3 regions of the Citrobacter sp. RHB25-C09 genome follow, and region 2 is predicted to be linked to each of the others. Evidence: predicted binding sites of a transcription regulator. Region 2 holds the regulator's gene; each other region holds the start of a gene.
The links. Region 2 encodes sigma-54, which starts transcription at its own class of promoters, with help from an activator protein. Its sites were predicted from a motif close to GTTGGCACANNTTTCGCTNT; they were not measured.
Positions count from the first base shown of each region.

Region 1 (7,399 bases), 1.5 Mb from region 2:
ACGTCATGATGCCGAAAATCGCCGGCCTGGTAGAAGAGATGACCGGCCTGCGCTTTCGCAACAAACGCGCCAGTGCCTTTGGCTCTCATGGCTGGAGCGGCGGCGCGGTAGACCGCTTATCCACTCGTTTACAGGATGCCGGTTTTGAAATGTCCCTGAGCCTGAAAGCGAAATGGCGTCCGGATCAGGATGCACTGGAGTTGTGCCGTCAGCACGGACGCGAAATTGCTCGTCAATGGGCGCTAGCCCCGTTGCCGCAGGACACGGTAAAAACAGCCCCCCAGGAAGAAGCCTGCGCCTGCGCCGCCGCTGCGGCAGCCGACCTCGGTCCAGCTATGCAGTGCAGCGTGTGCCAGTGGATATACGATCCGGCGAAAGGTGAACCGATGCAGGACGTCGCACCGGGTACGCAGTGGAGTGACGTTCCGGACAATTTCCTGTGTCCGGAATGTTCATTAGGGAAAGAGGTCTTCGACGTTCTGGCAACGGAGGCAAAATGAGCCGCGGAATCATCATTATTGGTTCGGGCTTCGCCGCCCGCCAGTTAGTCAAAAACCTCCGCAAGCAGGATGCGGAGATACCGTTAACCCTGATCGCCGCCGACAGCATGGATGAATACAACAAGCCCGATCTTAGCCATGTGATAAGCCAGATGCAGCGCGCAGACGAACTCACCCGCCAGTCGGCGGGGGAGTTTGCCGAGCAATATAATCTGCGGCTTTTTCCGCATACCCGGATCACCGATATTGATGCCGACGCCCATGTGATCAAAAGTCAGGACAAGCAGTGGCAGTATGAAAAACTGGTTCTCGCTATTGGCGCTACTGCCTTTGTGCCACCGGTACCTGGCAGTGAGTTAATGCTCACTTTGAACAGTCAGCAGGAGTATCGCGCCTGCGAAACGCAGCTACACGACGCCCAACGGGTACTGATCGTCGGCGGAGGGCTAATTGGCAGCGAACTGGCGATGGATTTTAATCGAGCCGGTAAAGCGGTGACGCTCATCGACAACGCTGCCAGTCTCCTCGCCTCGCTGATGCCGCCGGAAGTGAGTAGTCGCTTACAGCATCGCTTGACTGACATGGGCGTGCATCTGCTGCTGAAATCGCAACTGTTGGGGCTGGAGAAAACGGAATCCGGCATTCGCGTGACGCTCGATCGCGAACGGTACATTGAGGTGGATGCTGTCATTGCCGCCACCGGCTTGCGTCCGGAAACCGCACTGGCGCGTCGTGCTGGCGTAACGGTGAATCGCGGTATCTGTGTGGACAGTTATCTGCGAACCAGCAATGCGGATATCTATGCCCTTGGCGACTGCGCCGAGATCAACGGCCAGATCCTGCCTTTCCTTCAGCCGATCCAATTGAGTGCGATGTATCTGGCGAAAAACCTGCTCGGCGGCAAGGCGCCGCTGAAGCTGCCTGCGATGTTAGTCAAAATTAAAACGCCGGAACTGCCGCTGCATCTGGCAGGGGAAACCCAGCGTGGCGATCTGAACTGGCAGATTGCGGCGGAATCTGACGGCATGGTGGCCAAAGGGATGAACAGAGAAGGTCAGCTTTGCGCGTTTGTGGTAAGCGAAGACCGGATGAAAGAGGCGTTTGCGCTGTTGAAATCATTACCGGCGTGAAGGCGTGATGCCGGGGTTTCGTAGGCCGGATAAGACGCTATGCGTCGCTATCCGGCACATCACAACGCCCTTACCCGCGCGCCGCCGCGACCACCCCCTGCCCTAACGACAATCCGCCGTCCCCCGCCGGTAGCTGCTGCGGAAATAACAAATTAAAATCAGAGAGATAATACGCAAGTCGGGTTGACAGTAGCCGGTTATGCATCACGCCGCCGCTAAAAACCAGCGTGGTAATGCCGCGCAAGACCGCCTGCTCACGCATCATCGTGGCAAACCCGCTCGCCAGCGCATCGTGAAAGGCCCACGCGCGCTCTTCAGGAGTCGCCTGCCAGTTCAGCCACTGCTGCCAGAAGGTCGCCAGATCCAGTTGATTCCCCAACAATGGCATCGTTACCGGATGCGCTACACTCACACACTGCGAAGCCAGCGCCTCGAGCGTACAGGCGGCTTCGCCTTCATAGCTGAGTGAGTCTGGCGCACCGTTCAGTGCTGCCGCCACGGCGTCAAACAAACGTCCGGCAGATGAGGCCAGCGGTGCATTGATACCACGCTCAATCGCCCGCGCCAGCACGTTCCAGTTCTGCTGCTGCAGCGCCACGGTTTCCGGATACTTCTGCCAGTCGGAAACAAAACGCAGGCACTGCGCCAGCAGGTTGCGCCACGGCTGTTTAGCCGCCAGATCGCCCCCCGGTAGAGCCACCGCAGGCAGACCGCCCAGGTGTTCGCACTCGCGATAGTTCACCCGCAGGCACTCGCCGCCCCACAGCTCGCCGTTTTCTCCCATCCCGATGCCGTCGAGCGTCAGCGCAATAACATCGCCACCGTCGAGCGGCCAGCCGTGCTCGGCAAGGCAGGCTGCCGCATGAGCATGGTGATGCAGCACAACATCCGTCGGTAAATTCATCTCACTGGCCCACTGGCTGGAGACATACCCCGGATGCGCATCGCGAACGATGCGCTGCGGTGTGAAATCATAGATGTTCTGGATCAAACGCAGCGCCTCGCGCCACTGGTTCTGAATACCGTCATCGCTGAGATCGCCCAGGTGCTGACTGATGACCGCCTGTTCACCGCGCACCAGACAAAAGGTGTTTTTCAGATCTGCGCCCAGACAGAGTATGGGCGGTACATCCTTAAACCCCGGTGGCAGCGCCAGTGCATCCGGCACGTAGCCCCGTGAACGACGCAGCATTTCGCCGCTTTCGCGTACCACGGAATCATCCATCCGCTGCACTATATCGCGGTTATGCAGCAAAAAGCCGTCAGCGATCTCGTGTAAATCCTCCAGCGCCTGGACGTTGGTTATCGCGGGGGGTTTACCGCTAAGGTTGCCGGAGGTCATGACCAACGGGCAGTTAAGTTCCTGTAACAGCAGATGCTGCAAAGGATTGGCGGGCAGCATCACCCCAACTTCGTTAAGCCCCGGGGCAATCGCCTCACACAGCGAGGTAACGTGCCGCTTCTCCACCAGCACAATCGGCGCGGCAGGCGTGTGGATTAATTTGCGCGCCGCTTCGGGCAATCCCTGGTCATTCGGCAGCATTACCGCCAGCGGTTTGCCTGGTCGGTGTTTGCGGGCGCGCAGCGTGGCGACAGCGTCAGGGTTTCGGGCATCGCAGGCCAGATGAAATCCGCCAATGCCTTTCACCGCCGCAATTCCCCCCGCTTTCAGCAACGCAACCGCCGCCTGCAGTGCAGCGTCTTTTTCCGCATGCGTATCGCCGCTGACCCACTCAAGATGTGGCCCGCACGCCGGACAGGCAACGGGCTGAGCGTGAAAGCGGCGGTCATACGGGTCGCGGTACTCTCTATCACACCGCGGACACAGTGGAAATGCGGACATGACGGTGTAAGGACGGTCGTAGGGCATCGCCCGAATGATGGTGAAACGCGGGCCACAGTGAGTACAGTTGATGAATGGGTAGCGATAGCGCCGCTCGCCGGGCGTATTCATTTCGGCAAGGCATTCCGGGCAGGTAGCAGCATCCGGCACGATTTGCGTGTTCATCGTGCCGCCCGCGCTCTGGCGGATGGTGAACTCTGCGGGCAACTGCGTCCAGACAAACGGCTCGCTATCAATACTGTCAATGCGCGCCAGCGGCGGACAGTGTTGATGCAGTTTCACTATAAACTCAGCGGGATCTTCCTTCAGACGCACCACCACGCCATCACCATCGTTGCAGACATCGCCATGCAACTGAAGCTGCTGCGCAAGCTGCCAGACATAAGGTCGAAACCCGACGCCCTGCACCTTACCGCGAATGCGAAGCTGTGTGCCGGAGTGGTTGTTTTTTTCCATTATAGATTCCGCCGCCGTGTATCCCGAAATGCCGGATGGTGGCTTCGCCTTATCCGGCCTACAAAACGCAGTCAGCCTGTAGGCCTGATAAGCGCAGCGCCATCAGGCAAAAGAGTCGAACCATTTTACGCGGTTTTTCGTCGATCAGAACAACAAAGATGCGGCGGAATCGAGTGCCGCACGACGACACTTATCGGCACTGAGCTGTTCAAGCTTATTACGGTCTACACAAATCAGCGCATGGGTCGGGCAGGCTTCCATACAGGCAGGGCCTGCGTCGCGGTGATGGCAAAGGTCGCACTTGTTGGCCTGCGCTTTATCTGCCCTGACGTTCAGCCCCGCACCGCTGTTACGCACGACCGGACGCACCACCACTTCCATCGCCCCATATGGGCAGGCGACCACGCAGGTTTTACAGCCAATGCAGCGCTCCTGCATGACGTGAACAAACCCTTTATCACGACCGATCGCCCCGTTCGGGCAAACGTTCGCACACGGCGCGTCTTCGCATTGACGGCACAGCGTTGCCGTAGAGACGTTAACGCCTTTAATCACATGGATACGGGGTAAGAAAGTTTCAGGGGTTAGGGACGCACAGTCCTGGTTTTCCTGATGGGAAACCACACAGGCGACTTCACAGGTACGGCAACCAATGCACTTATTAGCGTCGGCAATGATGAAACGGTTCATCAAACTCTCCAGCATTATCGGATAATGTGCCGAAGCATTCACAAATCATGCCAGTTTTTATCTTATTGTTAAATATGGATAATTCCAAAAACAAAATGTCTGTAGCGCTGTCATCGTCACGAATGACGATGACAGGTGACAAATTTTACTGTGCGGATCGCGCCACAATGGAATCGCGCGAGATAAGCGTGCCGGTGAAGGTTTTCGGTGGCGTAAACGCGCCGCCATCAAGCATAAAAATAAGACGCCCAATGGTTTCCTGAACCATTTCGGTTACGGGGATTTTGACGCTCGAAAGTGCAGGAATGGTGTAGGGCGCCATCGCGATGTCATCAAATCCAATGACGGATACCTGTGACGGCACGGCAAGCCCGTTATCGTGCAACTGCTTGATTGCACCAATCGCCATATCATCATTGCTTGCCACCAGCGCACTGAAGGTCGCCTTACGCGACAGCAGCGTAGCCACCCCAGCCGCACCGCAGGCAGGGGTCCATTTGCCCTTCACGATTAACGCATCGTTTATGGCAATGCCGTGATGCGTCAGTGCATCTTTATACCCCGACAGACGTTCCACCCCGGTCGGAGAGTCCATTGACCCCGTGATAAACGCAATCTCCCGGTGACCGGCGGCAATCAGTTCAGTCACAGCGTTGAAGCTGGTCTGTTTTTGATCGCACCAGACGCAGTGGCTGCTGTTTTTCCGCAACCGACGGTTAAGCACCATTATCGGCTGAGTGTGGCTGTCAATGATGGCGTCGATCTCATCCACGCCGAGAAAACGGGGGTAAATCATAATCGCGTCACAGCGTAAATCGAGCAGATACTGGATTGCCTCTCGCTCCTCCTGTGCGCTGTGTTTGCCGTCAGCAAGCAATAGCTGGCGCCCTTTATCTTCTGCCATCCGCGCGGCATGAAACAGCAGCTCGCTAAAATAGACGCCGTGATAGAGGGTGTTGGTGACGACCAGTCCGAGTGTCTGCGTTGATTTCGCGGCCAGGCTGCGCGCCAGTAAATTGGGCCGATAACCGCTCTCTTCAATGGCCTGAAATACGCGGTCCTTTGTCTCCTGGCTGACATAGCCGTTCCCGGATAGCACCCTTGATACCGTCGCCTTGGATACCCCGGCACGCTGCGCGACCTCCAGCATCGTCGTCATAATGTTGTTCCCTTTTCTCGCAATGAAACGCAGTGTACTGCACCGCCGCCTGGTTGTTCCAGATGCTATAGATCACCAGAAAAACAGGAGTGACATAAGTCACATTTATGAAACATCGCAAAAATTATCCCTTGATCACTCATCATAAACTCATCATGATTTTGTGGAACCGGTTTCTCATGAGCATTTCATTACTCTTAATTGTTCACGAGAGCGCCCGGCACAAATTACACGTACCCTAATGATAAAACAGGATAAAAATCCTATGTCTAAGAATTATGCAGCGCTGGCGCGCTCCGTGGTGACGGCTCTGGGCGGCGTCGACAATATCAGTGCAGTCACCCACTGCATGACGCGTCTACGTTTCGTTATTAAAGACGATTCACTGGTTGATAGCGCCACGCTTAAAACCATCAGCGGCGTGCTCGGTGTGGTGCGTAGTGATAATCAGTGCCAGGTGATCATTGGCAATACGGTTTCTCAGGCGTATCGCGAAGTGACCAGCCTGCTCCCTGGCGATATACAACCGGTTGAACCTGTAGGGAAACCCAAACTTACGCTTAAGCGCATTGGCGCGGGGATCCTCGATGCGCTGATCGGCACCATGTCACCGCTGATCCCGGCGATTATCGGCGGATCGATGCTGAAGCTGTTGGCGATGATCCTCGAGATGACCGGCGTGCTGGAAAAAGGCTCCTCAACGCTCACCATTTTGACGGTGATTGGCGACGGTGCGTTCTTCTTCCTGCCATTGATGGTCGCCGCCTCTGCAGCGATTAAATTTAAAACCAATATGTCGCTGGCGATAGCCATTGCAGGCGTACTGGTACACCCCAGCTTTATTGATCTCATGGCCAAAGCCGCGCAGGGCGAACACGTTGAGTTCGCCCTGATCCCGGTGACGGCGGTGAAATACACGTATACCGTCATACCAGCGCTGGTGATGACCTGGTGTCTGTCTTACATCGAACGCTGGGTGGATCGTATTACCCCGGCGGTCACCAAGAACTTCCTGAAGCCGATGCTGATCGTGCTGATCGCCGCCCCGCTCGCCATTCTGCTGATTGGTCCAATTGGCATCTGGATCGGTAGCGCGATTTCCGCGCTGGTGTATACCATTCATGGTTATCTCGGCTGGCTCTCAGTTGCCATCATGGGCGCGCTGTGGCCACTGCTGGTGATGACCGGCATGCACCGTGTCTTCACCCCAACCATTATTCAGACCATTGCCGAAACCGGCAAAGAAGGCATGGTTATGCCCTCTGAAATTGGTGCCAACCTGTCTTTGGGCGGTTCATCGCTGGCGGTTGCCTGGAAAACGAAAAACCCGGAACTGCGCCAGACCGCGCTGGCTGCCGCCGCGTCCGCGATTATGGCCGGGATTTCCGAGCCCGCGCTTTACGGTGTGGCGGTACGTCTGAAGCGTCCACTGATTGCAAGCCTGATCAGCGGCTTTGTCTGCGGCGCGGTTGCTGGCATGGCAGGTCTTGCCAGCCATTCAATGGCGGCGCCGGGACTCTTCACCAGCGTTCAGTTCTTCGATCCGGCGAATCCAATCACTATCGTCTGGGTGTTTGGCGTCATGGCACTGGCAGTCGTCCTCTCATTCGTTCTAACGCTG
Region 1 covers NZ_CP057483.1:3,419,287-3,426,685, forward strand. The annotation lists gene norV (anaerobic nitric oxide reductase flavorubredoxin) at 1-500, shown strand, start outside; gene norW (NADH:flavorubredoxin reductase NorW) at 497-1,630, shown strand; gene hypF (carbamoyltransferase HypF) at 1,701-3,929, opposite strand; gene hydN (electron transport protein HydN) at 4,074-4,619, opposite strand; gene HVY19_RS16210 (LacI family DNA-binding transcriptional regulator) at 4,765-5,778, opposite strand; gene ascF (PTS cellobiose/arbutin/salicin transporter subunit IIBC) at 6,044-7,399, shown strand, end outside.
Region 1: hydN (electron transport protein HydN) is a predicted target of sigma-54. The motif match lies at 4,634-4,653, and genes of this name have one in related genera.

Region 2 (7,399 bases):
GAATGTTCTGCGGCTTGAGCGTCATCGTCACGATATGATTTTCACGCAGATAGCGTTTCAGCTTCTTCAGCAGCTGGCGCAAAAGAGCAACGTCGTCTTCGTAGCGACATTGTCTGGCAAATTCGGTCAGCGTCACGGACGGTTTGCCATCGTAATCTGCAATCACGTCGTAAACATAGCCAGTACCGCAGTCGGTTTCTACCGTGCCGTAATAGCGGGGAATACCACTCCAGTCTTTCAGGTAACGGGAAAGATGCGCGTAATATTTTAATTCGCGCTGCGTCTCTTTATCGCCGCCGTGGTCACTGTTATACACAATCTTAATGCAGCGTTGGGCATCATCCGGATGCGCATAACATTTACGATGTCGTCCGGTGCCCAGGGGAGTCAGTTCAGAAAGACGAATCATGAGTGTTATCCTGGAAATATTTATTAACTATTCTCCAGTATCACCACCCTGATTAAATAAAAGCTAAACGATCGCGCTTAAGGTTTTCTTAAGGTAATTATTAATGTGTAAAGCGCACAAAATGTACAAATATTCACGATAAAAATAAAAAACGCCAGACGGCGTTTTCTGTGAATGTGTTAAAGCGGGAAGGTTTAGTCTTCGTCGAATCCCGAATTGAACAGGGCAATAACGGCGGCAAGTGCTTCGACTTCCTCGGGACCTGAGGCTTCAACCTCAATCTGGCGGCCTTTAGCGGAGTCCAGCATCAGTAATGCAATAACGCTATTCGCCTCTGCTTCTGTACCCTCATCATTGCGTAACAAGACTTCGGCGTCAAAACCCTGCATTAATTCAAATAGTTTCATCGCGGGCCGGGCATGCATACCCAGCTTATTCGTGACTTCAACTGTTTGCTTCACGGTCATGTTTTACGTTTTTCCAGCGTACGATGGCGTGACTGAACGTTTTTCCCGCGCGAGCGGAAATAGTCAGCCAGCTGTTCTGCAATATACACCGAACGGTGTTTCCCGCCGGTACAGCCGATAGCCACGGTCAGGTAGCTGCGGTTGTTGGTTTCCAGCATCGGTAACCATAGCTCAAGATAGCTACGAGTCTGATAAATAAAATTGTGTACTTCTGTGTGCCTGTCGAGGAACGCGGCAACGGGCTTATCAAGACCGGTCATAGGACGCAGTTTCGGATCCCAGTGCGGGTTTGGCAGAAAGCGCACATCAAACACATAGTCGGCGTCAATCGGGATGCCGTGCTTGAAGCCAAAGGATTCAAACACCATCGTCAGCTCACGTTCGCGTTTGCCCAGCAGGCGGGTGCGCAGCATTTCGGCCAGTTCGTGTACCGACATCTCGGAGGTGTCGACAATCAGGTCTGCGCGGGAACGTAACGGTTCAAGCAGATCGCTTTCCTGATCGATAGCGCTTTCCAGCGACAGGTTTTTGCTGGAGAGAGGATGGAGGCGGCGCGTATCGCTATAGCGGCGAATCAACGTGTTACGGTCGGCATCCAGGAACAGCAACTGCGGTGAGAATGCATCCGGCAGGTTGTTCATTGCCTGCTCGAAGATTTCAGGTGACTCTGGCATATTACGCACGTCAATGCTGACCGCGGCAGAAATCTGGCGATCGGCAAGCGTACGTGCCAGATCGGGCAACAGCACCACGGGAAGGTTATCCACGCAGTAAAAACCCATATCTTCCAGCGCACGCAGGGCGACAGACTTCCCTGATCCGGAGCGACCGCTGACGATCATCAGTACCATGTACTGTATCTCCTCACCATGTCAAAAAGGGCGTTATGCTTCATCCTGACCGCCTTCGGTGTCAGTGATGATTTGATACAGCTCTTCATCACTCTGGGCAGCGCGCAGGCGGCGGCAAATCGTTTTATCCGCGAGTCGTTTAGCCACCAGCGACAGCGTGTGCAAATGCGTTTTGGTTTGGTCCGCAGGCACCAGCAGGGCGAAGAGGAGATCGACAGGTTGATTATCAATGGCGTCAAACGCAATTGGCGTTTCAAGTTGCACAAAAACGCCGACAGCACGCAAGGTATCTTCTTCCAGCTTACCGTGCGGGATTGCGATCCCATTGCCGATGCCGGTACTGCCCATTTTTTCCCGTGTCAGGATGGCCTCGAAAACCACCTGAGAAGGCAAGCTAAGCTGCTTTGCCGCCAGTTCGCTGATGATTTCCAGTGCACGCTTCTTGCTCTGGCAATGCACGCCACTGCGCGTACATTCCTGATTAAGCACACTGCTCAGTTGTAGAGTCGTATCGTTATTTATCATAATTTCACCTAAGAACCCGCCCTCTCAGAGAGAAAGTGGGTTCGGAGCGCTAACTGTACAAATGGCCTGTTGTGCAGCACAACAGGCCTTCCTGCACCCGCTAACTGCCCGGACAATTAGTGTTGTTTCAGTTTATCTTTGTGTTTCGTGAGCTGTCTTGCCAGCTTATCGATTAAGCCATCAATGGCGGCGTACATGTCCTGACCTTCCGCGCTGGCGTGAATTTCGCCACCGTTTACATGCAGTGTTGCATCCGAGATGTGGGTCACCTTCTCCACCTTCAACACAATATAGACCTGATTGATCCTGTCAAAATACTGTTCGAGTTTGGCGAACTTGGTATTCACAAAATCACGCAGAGCTTCTGTGATCTCGACGTTGTTTCCAGTGATGTTGAGCTGCATAGTGTCTTCCTTATCGGTTGGGTCAAACCAGTTGTTTACGCTGATTCGACGGCGGAATGGATAAAGACTCTCGGTACTTCGCAACGGTGCGGCGTGCCACCATGATACCCTGTTCCGACAGCATAGATGTTAACTTGCTATCGCTAAGTGGTTTTGCAGGGTTTTCTGCCGCAATCAACTTCTTCACCAGCGCGCGGATCGCCGTGGAGGAGGCTTCGCCCCCGCCTTCAGTATTCACATGGCTGGAGAAAAAATACTTCAGTTCGAAAATGCCGCGCGGACTATGCAGATACTTTTGCGTGGTCACACGAGATATAGTCGATTCGTGCATCTCGACGGCCTGGGCGATATCGGCCAGTACCATCGGTTTCATAAATTCTTCGCCCTGCTCAAAGAACGCTTGCTGCTGTTCTACGATGCAGCGACTGACGCGCAGCAGGGTATCGTTGCGGCTCTCCAGACTTTTAATCAGCCACTTCGCATCCTGCAAATTGCTGCGGATGTACTGGCTGTCGGCGTCATTACGCCCACCGTTACACATGGCTGCGTAGTGCTGGTTGATCTGCAAACGGGGAATGCTGTCACCGTTAAGTTCTACCGTCCAGTGACCGTTGTGCTTGCGCACCAGCACGTCTGGGATCACATATTCCGGCTCGCCGGTCTGGATCGACTGTCCCGGTCTGGGATCAAGCGACTGGATAAGCGTTACCGCTTCTTTCAGCACCTCTTCCTTAAGACGGGTGACGCGCATTAGGGTCCGGAAATCATGGTTCGCCAGCAGATCCAGATGATCGCTGATGATGAGCTTTGCCTCATCGAGATAGGGCGTGGATTTCGCGTACTGGGAGAGTTGGATCAGCAGACAGTCGCGCAGATCTTTCGCTGCCACGCCAATGGGATCAAACCGTTGAATACGCTTAAGTACGGCTTCGACCTCATCAAGCCCGACCTCTTCGTCGCCCATGCTTTCAAGGATCTCATCCAGCGAGACGGTGAGATAGCCAGTATCGTCGACGGCATCGACAATCGAGGTGGCAATCGCGCGGTCAGTGTCGGTAAACGGCGTCAGCTCCACCTGCCACATCAGGTAATCTTGCAGCGTCTGAGTGGTTTCGCCCTGATAAACAGGAAGCTCATCGTCGATGTAGTCGCCGCTGGTACCGGATGGTGTTCCGGCGGTGTAGATTTCGTCCCAGCTGGCATCGAGCGGCAGCTCTTCCGGCATCTCTTTTTGTTCGAGCGCGTCAGCAGTGTCCAGCGTTTCGCTGTCTGGGGTTTCCTGGGTATCAACTTCGTCGTGAAGATCGGTTTGCTCTAGCAGTGGATTACTCTCCAGCGCCTGCTGAAGCTCCTGCTGCAGTTCAAGCGTAGACAACTGCAACAGGCGGATAGCCTGTTGTAGCTGTGGGGTCATGGCCAACTGCTGGCTGAGCCTGAGTTGCAAACCTTGCTTCATGTTCAGAGTCGTTGTCTCCCGCTATTACGTCGCAAACTTCTACCCTATCAGAGTCTGAAGTCTTCCCCAAGGTATACGCGCTTAACATGCTCATCCTGGAGGATTTCTGTCGGCGTACCATGGGCGATCAGGTGGCCCTGACTCACGATATAGGCGCGTTCACAAACAGCCAGCGTTTCGCGGACGTTATGGTCCGTGATCAACACGCCGAGGCCACTGTCACGCAGGTGCTCGATAATGCGTTTGATATCGATAACGGAGATCGGGTCGACGCCCGCAAAGGGTTCATCCAGCAGGATAAATTTCGGGTTAGCGGCCAGAGCGCGGGCGATTTCAACACGACGGCGTTCCCCCCCAGAGAGCGATTGCCCCAGGCTGTTACGCAGGTGTTCAATGTGGAACTCTTCCATCAGCTCATTGGCACGATCTTCACGCTGCTCGTTGGAAAGATCGTCGCGAATTTGCAGTACCGCCATCAGGTTATCGAACACGCTCAGACGGCGGAAAATGGACGCTTCCTGCGGCAGGTAGCCAATGCCACGGCGGGCACGGGCATGCAGCGGCAGCAGGCTGATATCTTCTTCGTCGATGATGATATTGCCCGCATCACGCGGAACGATACCGACAACCATGTAGAAAGTGGTGGTTTTACCGGCGCCGTTCGGCCCGAGCAGACCCACAATCTCGCCAGAGTTGACGGTCAGACTGACATCTTCTACGACGCGGCGACCCTTGTAGGCCTTCGCCAGATTCTTTGCAGTTAATGTTGCCATAACGAATTAGTTACTCTTCTTCTGAGCCGGAGCCTGGTCTTTGTTTTTGTCCTGCAACTGCGACGGCACCAGTACGGTGGTCACGCGTTTGCCTTTTTCACTAAAGGCCTGCATTTTCTGCTCTTTCACCAGATAGGTAATTTTGTCGCCTGCGATATTGCTGTCGATCTGTTCGAGGAAGGCGTTGCCGGTCAGCACAACGAAATCTTTCGCCAGTTCGTAATGCATTTTCGCGGCGCGGCCTTTCACCGGCTTGCCGTTGTCCTGCATCTGATAGAACGTTGCCGGATTACCAAAGCCATCAATGACTTCTTTACCTTCTTCACCGCCAGGACGGGTCACGACCACTTTGTCGGCGTTAATTTTGATGGTGCCCTGGGTGACGATGACGTTACCGGTGAAGGTAACAACATTACCCTGCATGTCCAGAGACTGCTGATCCGATTCAATGTGGATCGGCTGCTCGGTATCGCCGGTTACGGCGAACGCCGGAATGCTGGCGGCCAGAAGTGAGCTGGCAAGCACAAGATTAAGGCTGAGTTTGTTTGTTTTGAATTTCATAAGAGGTTCTAACCTTTTCAATCAGCTCGGCGTTCTTGCTGCGTAAGTTGCCGCGCATTTTCAGTCCGCTGGAGTTAAATGTTGTTCCGTATAACGTGACGAGGTCTTCAGAGGTAACATCCTGCGTTACCAGATTGATCTGCGCGTTATCGGTGGTAATTCGACGAAGTTGAGCGTCAGGCACCAGCGCATTGACTTCAACGTGTCCATACAGATACAGCATCCGATCTTCAGTCAGTTTGGCTTTATCCGCCTTAATTGACCACGTCGGGACCTTGTCCTTATCAAAGGTGGTTAATACCGGTTGAGTAAACCACGATACGGCCTGCTCGGAATAATACTCAACGTGTTGAGCAATCAGCCGATAGCTCAGCGCACCTTCCGGGCTGTATACGACGGTATCCGTGTGCTCGCTTTTGTAGGTCGGGTCGTTATTGTTCACGACGACCTGCGTGGTATCGTCTTTATCGGCCAAATTAATACCAATCAGCACCAGCACGGCCAATGACAGTAGAATGATAACCCAACGTCTGGCTTTACTCATATCGATTGCCCTTTGGCCTCATCAAGCTTACCCTGCGCCAGTAATAATAAATCACAGACTTCCCGAACCGCGCCGCGTCCACCAGCGATTTTTGTCACATAATCCGCACGCGGGATCAGTAATGGATGCGCATCGGCGACAGCGACGCTTAAGCCCACTTTTTCCATCACCGGCCAGTCGATGAGATCGTCACCCACGTAAGCCACGTTTTCCGGGGCAATTGCCAGTTTACCCAACAGATCGTTAAAGGCCACCAGCTTGTCGGACTGACCCTGATACAGGTGCGTTATCCGTAATGTGGCACAGCGATCTTCTACCAGTTTAGCCTTTCGCCCGGTAATGATAGCGACTTCGATATCAGATGTGAGCGCACAGCGAATACCGTAACCGTCGCGGACATTGAAGGCCTTTAGCTCCTCGCCGTTATTGCCCATATAGATCAGGCCATCGGACAGCACGCCATCCACATCGAGGATCAGCAGACGGATTTGCTCTGCTTTGGCAATGACTTCAGTGCTGACGGGGCCGTAACAGGTCGCAAGCGACGCACCTGCTTTACTCATTTCTCATTATCCTTGAATTTCTACACTACGCCTGCACGCAGCAGATCATGCATATGTAACACACCGAGTAACTGGTCGCCATCAGCAACCATGACGGAGGTGATATGGCGGGACTGCATTAAGTTCAGGGCATCAACGGCCAGAATGCCCGGGCGCACGCGAATGCCGCCTGGCGTCATGACGTCGGCAATGCCGAGCTGGCGCACGTCAACGCCCATGTCAAACACACGACGTAAATCACCGTCGGTGAAGATACCGTCGATCTTCATCGAAGCATCGCAGATCACGGTCATGCCGAGATTCTTGCGGGTGATCTCCAGCAGCGCGTCGCGCAAGCTGGCGTCTTTAGTGACATGCGGAATCTCATCGCCCGTGTGCATAATATCGTTTACGCGCAGCAGCAGTTTACGCCCCAGTGCGCCACCCGGATGCGACAACGCGAAGTCTTCAGCGGTAAAGCCGCGCGCCTTTAATAAAGCCACGGCCAGCGCATCGCCCATGACTAATGTGGCGGTCGTGCTGCTGGTCGGTGCAAGCCCAAGCGGACAGGCCTCTTTCGGTACTTTAACACACAGATGCACATCCGCGGCACGCGCCATGCTGCTTTCTGGTCGACCGGTGATACAGATAAGCTGAACCTGTAACCGCTTAAGGACCGGAATCAAGGCGGCAATCTCGCTGGATTCGCCGGAGTTGGAGATGGCAATGACGACATCCTGCGGCGCGACCATCCCGAGATCGCCATGGGCGGCTTCACCTGGATGCACAAAGAACGAAGGGGTTCCGGTGCTGGCAAACGTGGCGGCCATTTTGCGCCCGATATGCCCCGATTTCCCCATGCCCATC
Region 2 covers NZ_CP057483.1:508,057-515,455, forward strand. The annotation lists gene yrbL (PhoP regulatory network protein YrbL) at 1-409, opposite strand, end outside; gene npr (PTS phosphocarrier protein NPr) at 604-876, opposite strand; gene rapZ (RNase adapter RapZ) at 873-1,727, opposite strand; gene ptsN (PTS IIA-like nitrogen regulatory protein PtsN) at 1,761-2,252, opposite strand; gene hpf (ribosome hibernation promoting factor) at 2,369-2,656, opposite strand; gene rpoN (RNA polymerase factor sigma-54) at 2,679-4,112, opposite strand; gene lptB (LPS export ABC transporter ATP-binding protein) at 4,160-4,885, opposite strand; gene lptA (lipopolysaccharide ABC transporter substrate-binding protein LptA) at 4,892-5,446, opposite strand; gene lptC (LPS export ABC transporter periplasmic protein LptC) at 5,415-5,990, opposite strand; gene kdsC (3-deoxy-manno-octulosonate-8-phosphatase KdsC) at 5,987-6,553, opposite strand; gene kdsD (arabinose-5-phosphate isomerase KdsD) at 6,574-7,399, opposite strand, start outside.

Region 3 (7,399 bases), 1.5 Mb from region 2:
CGTCATTACCGAACAGCACGGAAAGCCAGCCGCCCTGCTTGTAGTACAAAAACTCGACCACTTCCGGCAGGTAGTTAACCTTCACGGTGATCGTCAGCTGATCTTTGGTCTGCCAGGCTTCGTCCAGCACCACTCCAGGAAAAGCCTGGTGCAGCGCCGCAAGGTAGTGTTGACCTAATTTTTCTTCAGACATGCTCAAACTCTCTTAAATCACGCCACCAGCAAGGAGACGAACGCTAAAAACGCAAACCCAAAACCGGCCCAGGTCACGCGGGAAGTGGCGCAAAAACGCAGGCGCGCCATGCTGTTTTCGAACAGGGCAATGACCAGCACGCCGACGAGCAGCTTGACGACGGCAATTACCAGCGCCAGCAGCAGACCGCCCGCGCTGAAGGCCTCCATCTGCCCCCACGGCAGGAACACGCCGACGAACATTTGCAGCACCACCAGTTGCTTGAGGCTAATACCCCACTTCAGCACCGCAAAACCGCTGCCGCTGTACTCGGTCAGCGGACCTTCCTGTAACTCCTGCTCCGCTTCCGCGAGGTCGAACGGCAGCTTGCCCATTTCGATAAACGTGGCGAACGCGCAGGCACAAAGCGCGAGGATCAGCGGGATGCTGCGCGCAGCAGGCCAGTGGTAGATCGTATCGGTAATAACGCTGATGTGGGTGGAACCCGCCACCTGCGCGGCGACCCACAGCCCCAACAGCAGGATCGGCTCCACCAATACGCCGAGCATCGCTTCACGACTGGCACCAATGGCGGTAAACGGGCTACCGGTATCCAGTCCTGCAATAGAAAAGAAGAAGCGGGCAATAGCGAACAGGTAGATTAAGGTGATCAGATCACCCAGTTGTGGCAGCGGCGAAGCGACCGTTACCACCGGCAACGCGGTGGCGATAGTGAGCATCACGCCAACCATCACAAACGGCGTCAGACGAAACACCCAACCGGAATCCGCGGGCGCAATACTCTGGCGGCCCAGCAGTTTGATCAGGTCGCGATACTCCTGCAACACGCCCGGACCGCGACGATTGTGCAGGCGGGCGCGCGCCACGCGGGTCACGCCGGACAACAGCGGCGCAGCGGCAAATAACACCAGCGCCTGAATTAACGGATATAAAACACTCATTCTCAGGCTCCTCGTGAAACCACAATCACCACCAGCACCGCCAACTCAATCAGCGCCAGACGACGGAACAGCAGCGGGGCCGCCGCATTCTGCCAGCCCGGAACCAGAGACGCCGGATTAAGCCATTGACGCAGTTTAAGTACCGGCGCAAAGGCCTCTTTCACCGGCATGGCAAAACCGTGAGCGGTAATGACCATTGACTGCTCGTGGTCGTAGCCGCAAACCCATGCCGCACCGCGTGAACGCGACGGCAGACGGTTGCCTTTGAACATCGCCATGATGATGAATGGCAGCAGCGGACAGGCAATCAGCAGCAGGGTAATCATCGGTTGCGAAACGGTGGTATTCGCCGTTTCCAGCGGCAGAGGCACTGCGGAGGAGAGAAGTGGCAGCAGCCACGGCGCAGCAACGCCGCCGAGCACGCAACAAATCGCCAGCGCCACCACGCTCACGCCCATCAGGATTGGCGCGCAGCAGGCATTTTCCGCGTCTTTCGTGCGCGGTGCGCCAAGGAAGGTGACGCCGTAGACTTTCGCCATACACATCACCGCCAGCGCACCGGTAATCGCCAGGCCAACCGCCAGCAGCGGCCCGAGCAGACGGCCGACGAACGCGCCGCTGTCGCCCAACTTGAAGAAAGACTGGTAGATCACCCACTCACCGGCAAAACCGTTCAGCGGCGGCAGCGCGGCCATCGCCATCAGCCCTACCAGCATCGCAATGGAAATGACCGGCATACGCTTGCCGATACCGCCCAGCTTCTCGATGTCGCGGTGTCCGGTACGAAACCAGATACTGCCCGCGCCTAAAAACAGCACGCTTTTAAACAGGCTATGATTCACCAGGTGGTAAAGACCGCCGGTCAGACCAAGGGCGATCAGCGTCGGCTGATTAAGGGCAATACCGGTGACACCCGCGCCCAGGCCGAGCAGGATAATGCCGATGTTTTCCAGAGTGTGGTACGCCAGCAGGCGCTGAATGTTGTGCTCCATCAACGCATACAGGCCGCCGACAAACGCGGTGATCATTCCGAGCACCAACAGCAAGACGCCCCACCACAGCGGCGCGTTGCCGCCGAGCAGCGACAGGGAGAGAATACCCAGCAGACCCACCTTCATCACTACGGTTGAGAACAGTGCCGCCGCCGGTGCGCTGGCGTTCGCATGCGCCTGTGGCACCCAGCCGTGCAGTGGGATAATACCCGCCAGCAGGCCAAAGCCAGCCACGCCGAGCAGCCAGATATCCGCGCCCAACGGCTGCATCTGAACACGGAGATCAAGCAAACGAAAATCCAGCGTGCCGTAGCGCGCCCACAACAAATAGCAGGCGACTGCCAGCAGTAGCGTTCCCAAACGCCCCAACGCAAACCACAGCTTGCCCTCTTTGCTGCACCCGGTCAGGAACACCGCGCACAGCGCCATGATCTCCGCCATCACCACCATCGTGCCAAGGTTGCTGGCAACCACCGCACATACCGCCGCCGCCATCAACAGATTCACCAGCAATCCATTGGCTTTCACCTGCGGATGACGATGCCAGTCAATGTTATAGAGGCTGACAAACAGTCCGCACAGCCCCAGCGTAATCAGCCAAATGGAATTCAGCGGCGTGATTTGTAAGCCATGCCCCAGTAAAGGCATCACGCCGGTTGCGGCCACGCCACGGGTCAGTACAAGAAATCCCGCCGCCGCTGTACACAGGCTGCCGACCGCGCCGCCAATACCGGCAATACAGCCGCTCAGCGTTTTATGAAAAGAGAACAGAAAGGCCAGCACGGCAGCGGCGGTAAACCAGGCCATACCGCTGGCGATCAGAGAAATTGCGCTCATTTTGCCTCCCCGCTCTGAGCCTGCTGAAACAAAGTGAGATCGCCGAAATCGGTATTGAAAGTCAGCTCACGTTTGCGTTTGCTCGCGCGAGCAATATCCATGTTGTTTACCAGATGTAGCGCTTTGGTCGGGCACATCCGCACGCAGGCCGGTCCCTGCTCATCAAAGCTACAAAGATCGCATTTGACCGCAATAGCACGAACACCCGGCACCCAGTCGAGCAGCGTGCTGACGCGCGCCGGTGCAGGAGGTGCAGGAGGCGCTTTTGACGTGTTGGCATTCGCCGGAATGTGCAGAGGACGGCTACCAGAAAATTCAATCGCCCCAAACGGACAGGCGATCCCGCATAGCTTGCAACTCACGCACAGGCTTTCATTGAGCTGTACGGCGCCGCCGACCCGGTTAATGGCGTTGACGGGGCAAACTGTGGCGCAGGGCGCATCTTCGCAATGGTGGCAAAGCTGCGGTGCAGATTCTTTTTCATTTAGCATCACTTTCAGGCGTGGCATAGACTGCAGGCCATACTGGCGATGCGTCTCTGAACAGGCGGCTTCACAGGTGTGGCAGCCAATACAGAGTGTGGAGTCAGCAATTACAAAACGATTCACCAGGCGTTCCTCAGGTGATAGTCATTTTTGACGAAAACATGCTGATGAAATGTCAGCTTCGACACCCATCGACACGCTTGTCCCTCATATATCGCAGCGTTCCGCCCTTATAGCGGTGCGCCCAACTGGCTCAGATTGATGGGTGAACCGTTCTCAATGGCGATATACAGTCTGTCGTAGACGCTGGCGATTTTTTCGAGATAGTGCTCCAGCACCTGCTCGCGATCGCGGTTGCTTATCTGCTCGTCCACTTTCCCGTCGATGCTCAATTGCGCCTGAGCAATCAGCCGCTTATCTTCGCCCTCTTTGGTTTCCACGTAATATTCGATAGTGTGGCTATTAAAGCCTTCCGCCATGGTGACGGTGATACGAAAGTGTTCGAACAGCACGAAACAGAGATCTTTTTCCGGTCCGCAGCTCATCGCATGATGCAAACGCGCTTTTGACAGGGTGATCCCTTGAACCAGCGAATTGCAGTAAAGATGCCACTGGTCCTGTAGGCGACGGTGCCGCTGCGCGATGTAGTCGGCTTTTTCGCTTATTTCCCAAATAGTCATGTCAGGTTACCCGATTAACAGAGATAGCCAGCGATAAGCATTTTTTATGCCAATTTTTAACTATTTGTTTTTAATGATCCTTTATAAATAAAAGCGACACCTCGCCGCGGAAATGACATGTCATTTCGTCATCGTCGTCATCGCCAAAAGAGGCGTCATTTCATGGTGGCATAATTATTGCTTATCCCTGCCCACCACTTCGGGAGGCGATATGCACGAAATTACCCTTTGCCAGCGAGCGCTGGAATTGATCGAACAACAGGCCGTTGCCCATGGTGCAAAACGCATAACTGGGGTCTGGCTCAAAATTGGCGCATTTTCTTGCGTAGAAACGGGTGCTCTCTCGTTTTGTTTTGATCTGGTATGCCGTGGCACGGTTGCAGAAGGTTGTAAACTGTACCTCGAAGAACAAGAAGCCGAATGCTGGTGTGAGTCTTGTCAGCAATACGTCACTTTACTTTCTCAGCGTGTCCGCCGTTGCCCACAATGCAATAGCGATACGCTGCGCATCGTGGCCGATGACGGATTACAGATTCGGCGTATCGAAATCGATTAGGCTTCATCGCCGGATGGCGGCAGCAGGTTTACTGCAAGAAATAGATCAGGAGTGAGCAATGTGTACTACTTGCGGTTGCGGTGAAGGCAACCTTTATATAGAGGGTGATGAGCATAACCCGCATTCGGCGTTTCGTAGCGCCCCCTTTGCCCCGGCCGTGCGCCCGGCGATGAAAATTACAGGCATCAAAACGTCTGAGTTCACCCCGAGCCAGACCGCCGAAGGCGATCTGCATTATGGACATGGCGAAGCTGGCACGCATGCGCCAGGCATGAGCCAGCGCCGAATGCTGGAAGTCGAAATCGACGTGCTGGACAAAAATAATCGTCTGGCTGAACGCAACCGCGCCCGCTTCGCCGCGCACCAGCAATTGGTTCTTAACCTCGTCTCCAGCCCCGGCTCCGGTAAAACCACCCTGCTAACCGAAACCCTGATGAAGCTGAAAGACAGCGTGCCCTGCGCCGTTATTGAGGGCGACCAGCAGACGGTCAACGATGCCGCGCGCATTCGCGCCACCGGTACACCTGCCATTCAGGTTAATACCGGGAAAGGCTGCCACCTCGATGCACAGATGATTGCTGATGCCGCACCGCGTTTACCGCTTGCGGACAACGGCATCCTGTTTATCGAAAACGTTGGCAACCTCGTCTGCCCGGCAAGCTTTGACCTCGGTGAACGCCATAAAGTCGCCGTTCTTTCTGTCACCGAAGGTGAAGACAAACCGCTGAAATATCCGCATATGTTTGCCGCCGCCTCGCTGATGCTCCTCAACAAAGTCGATCTGCTGCCGTATCTGAACTTTGACGTTGAAAAGTGCCTTGCCAGCGCCCGTGAAGTGAACCCTGATATCGAGATCATCCTGATTTCCGCCACCAGCGGCGAAGGGATGGAGCAGTGGCTGAACTGGCTGGAGGCACAGCGATGTGCATAGGCGTACCCGGCCAAATCCGCACTATTGATGGCAACCAGGCAAAAGTCGACGTCTGCGGCATTCAGCGCGACGTCGATCTGTCGCTGGTCGGCAGCTGTGATGAACACGGCGAGCCGCGCACAGGTCAATGGGTGTTGGTTCACGTCGGCTTTGCGATGAGTGTGATCAACGAAAGCGAAGCACGTGACACGCTTGCTGCGCTACAGAACATGTTCGAGGTTGAACCGGATGTGGGTGCTTTGCTGTATGGTGAGGGGAAATAATGCGTTTTGTTGACGAATACCGCGCACCGGAACAGGTGATGCAGTTGATTGAGCACCTGCGCGAACGCGCGGCTCACCTGCCTTACACGGCCGAACGTCCGCTGCGTATTATGGAAGTCTGCGGGGGTCATACCCACGCGATCTTTAAATTTGGTCTCGACCAGTTGCTGCCTGATAACGTGGAGTTTATCCACGGTCCCGGTTGCCCGGTTTGCGTCCTGCCGATGGGGCGTATCGACAGCTGTGTCGAAATTGCCAGCCATCCCGAAGTGATCTTCTGTACCTTTGGCGACGCGATGCGCGTACCGGGGAAACAGGGTTCTTTATTGCAGGCAAAAGCGCGTGGAGCCGATATCCGCATCGTCTACTCGCCCATGGATGCGCTCAAACTGGCGCAGGAAAACCCGACGCGTAAAGTTGTGTTCTTCGGGCTGGGCTTTGAAACGACCATGCCAACCACCGCCATTACCCTTCAGCAGGCGAAGCTACGCGACGTGCAGAACTTTTACTTTTTCTGCCAGCACATCACGCTGATCCCAACCCTGCGCAGCCTGCTTGAACAGCCCGACAACGGCATTGACGCCTTCCTCGCACCGGGACACGTCAGCATGGTCATCGGTACTGATGCCTATAATTTTATTGCCAGTGAATTCCAACGTCCGCTGGTGGTTGCCGGATTCGAACCGCTCGATCTGTTGCAGGGCGTGGTGATGCTTGTTGAGCAAAAAATCGCTAACCACAGCCTGGTTGAAAACCAATATCGCCGCGTGGTGCCGGATGCCGGTAACGCGCTGGCCCAGCAGGCGATAGCCGACGTTTTTTGCGTCACTGGCGACAGCGAATGGCGCGGTCTGGGAGTGATCGAGTCTTCCGGCGTGCATCTGACGCCAGACTACCAGCGCTTTGATGCCGAAGCGCATTTCCAACCGGCACCGCAGCAGGTTTATGACGACCCGCGCGCGCGCTGTGGCGAAGTGCTGACCGGAAAATGTAAACCGCATCAGTGCCCGCTGTTTGGCAAAACCTGTAATCCGCAAACCGCATTTGGCGCTCTGATGGTCTCTTCAGAAGGGGCATGCGCCGCCTGGTATCAGTATCGTCAGCAGGAGTCTGAAGTATGAATAGCGTCCAACTCGCCCACGGCAGCGGTGGTCAGGCAATGCAGCAGTTGATCAACAGCCTGTTTATGGAGGCGTTTGCAAACCCCTGGCTGGCCGAGCAGGAGGATCAGGCGCGACTCGATCTGGCACAACTGGTGGCAGAAGGCGATCGTCTGGCTTTTTCGACCGACAGCTACGTTATCGACCCGCTGTTTTTCCCTGGCGGCAACATCGGCAAGCTGGCGATTTGCGGCACGGCGAATGACGTTGCCGTCAGCGGCGCGATCCCTCGCTACCTCTCCTGCGGTTTTATCCTCGAAGAGGGTCTGCCGATGGAGACGCTGAAAACCGTGGTCAACAGCATGGCAGCCACTGCCCGCGAAGCGAATATTTCCATTGTTACCGGCGACACCAAAGTCGT
Region 3 covers NZ_CP057483.1:3,432,391-3,439,789, forward strand. The annotation lists gene hycE (formate hydrogenlyase subunit HycE) at 1-193, opposite strand, end outside; gene HVY19_RS16255 (respiratory chain complex I subunit 1 family protein) at 211-1,134, opposite strand; gene hycC (formate hydrogenlyase subunit 3) at 1,137-2,963, opposite strand; gene hycB (formate hydrogenlyase subunit HycB) at 2,960-3,571, opposite strand; gene hycA (formate hydrogenlyase regulator HycA) at 3,679-4,128, opposite strand; gene hypA (hydrogenase maturation nickel metallochaperone HypA) at 4,340-4,684, shown strand; gene hypB (hydrogenase nickel incorporation protein HypB) at 4,743-5,615, shown strand; gene HVY19_RS16285 (HypC/HybG/HupF family hydrogenase formation chaperone) at 5,606-5,878, shown strand; gene hypD (hydrogenase formation protein HypD) at 5,878-6,999, shown strand; gene hypE (hydrogenase maturation carbamoyl dehydratase HypE) at 6,996-7,399, shown strand, end outside.
Region 3: hypA (hydrogenase maturation nickel metallochaperone HypA) is a predicted target of sigma-54. The motif match lies at 4,293-4,312, and genes of this name have one in related genera.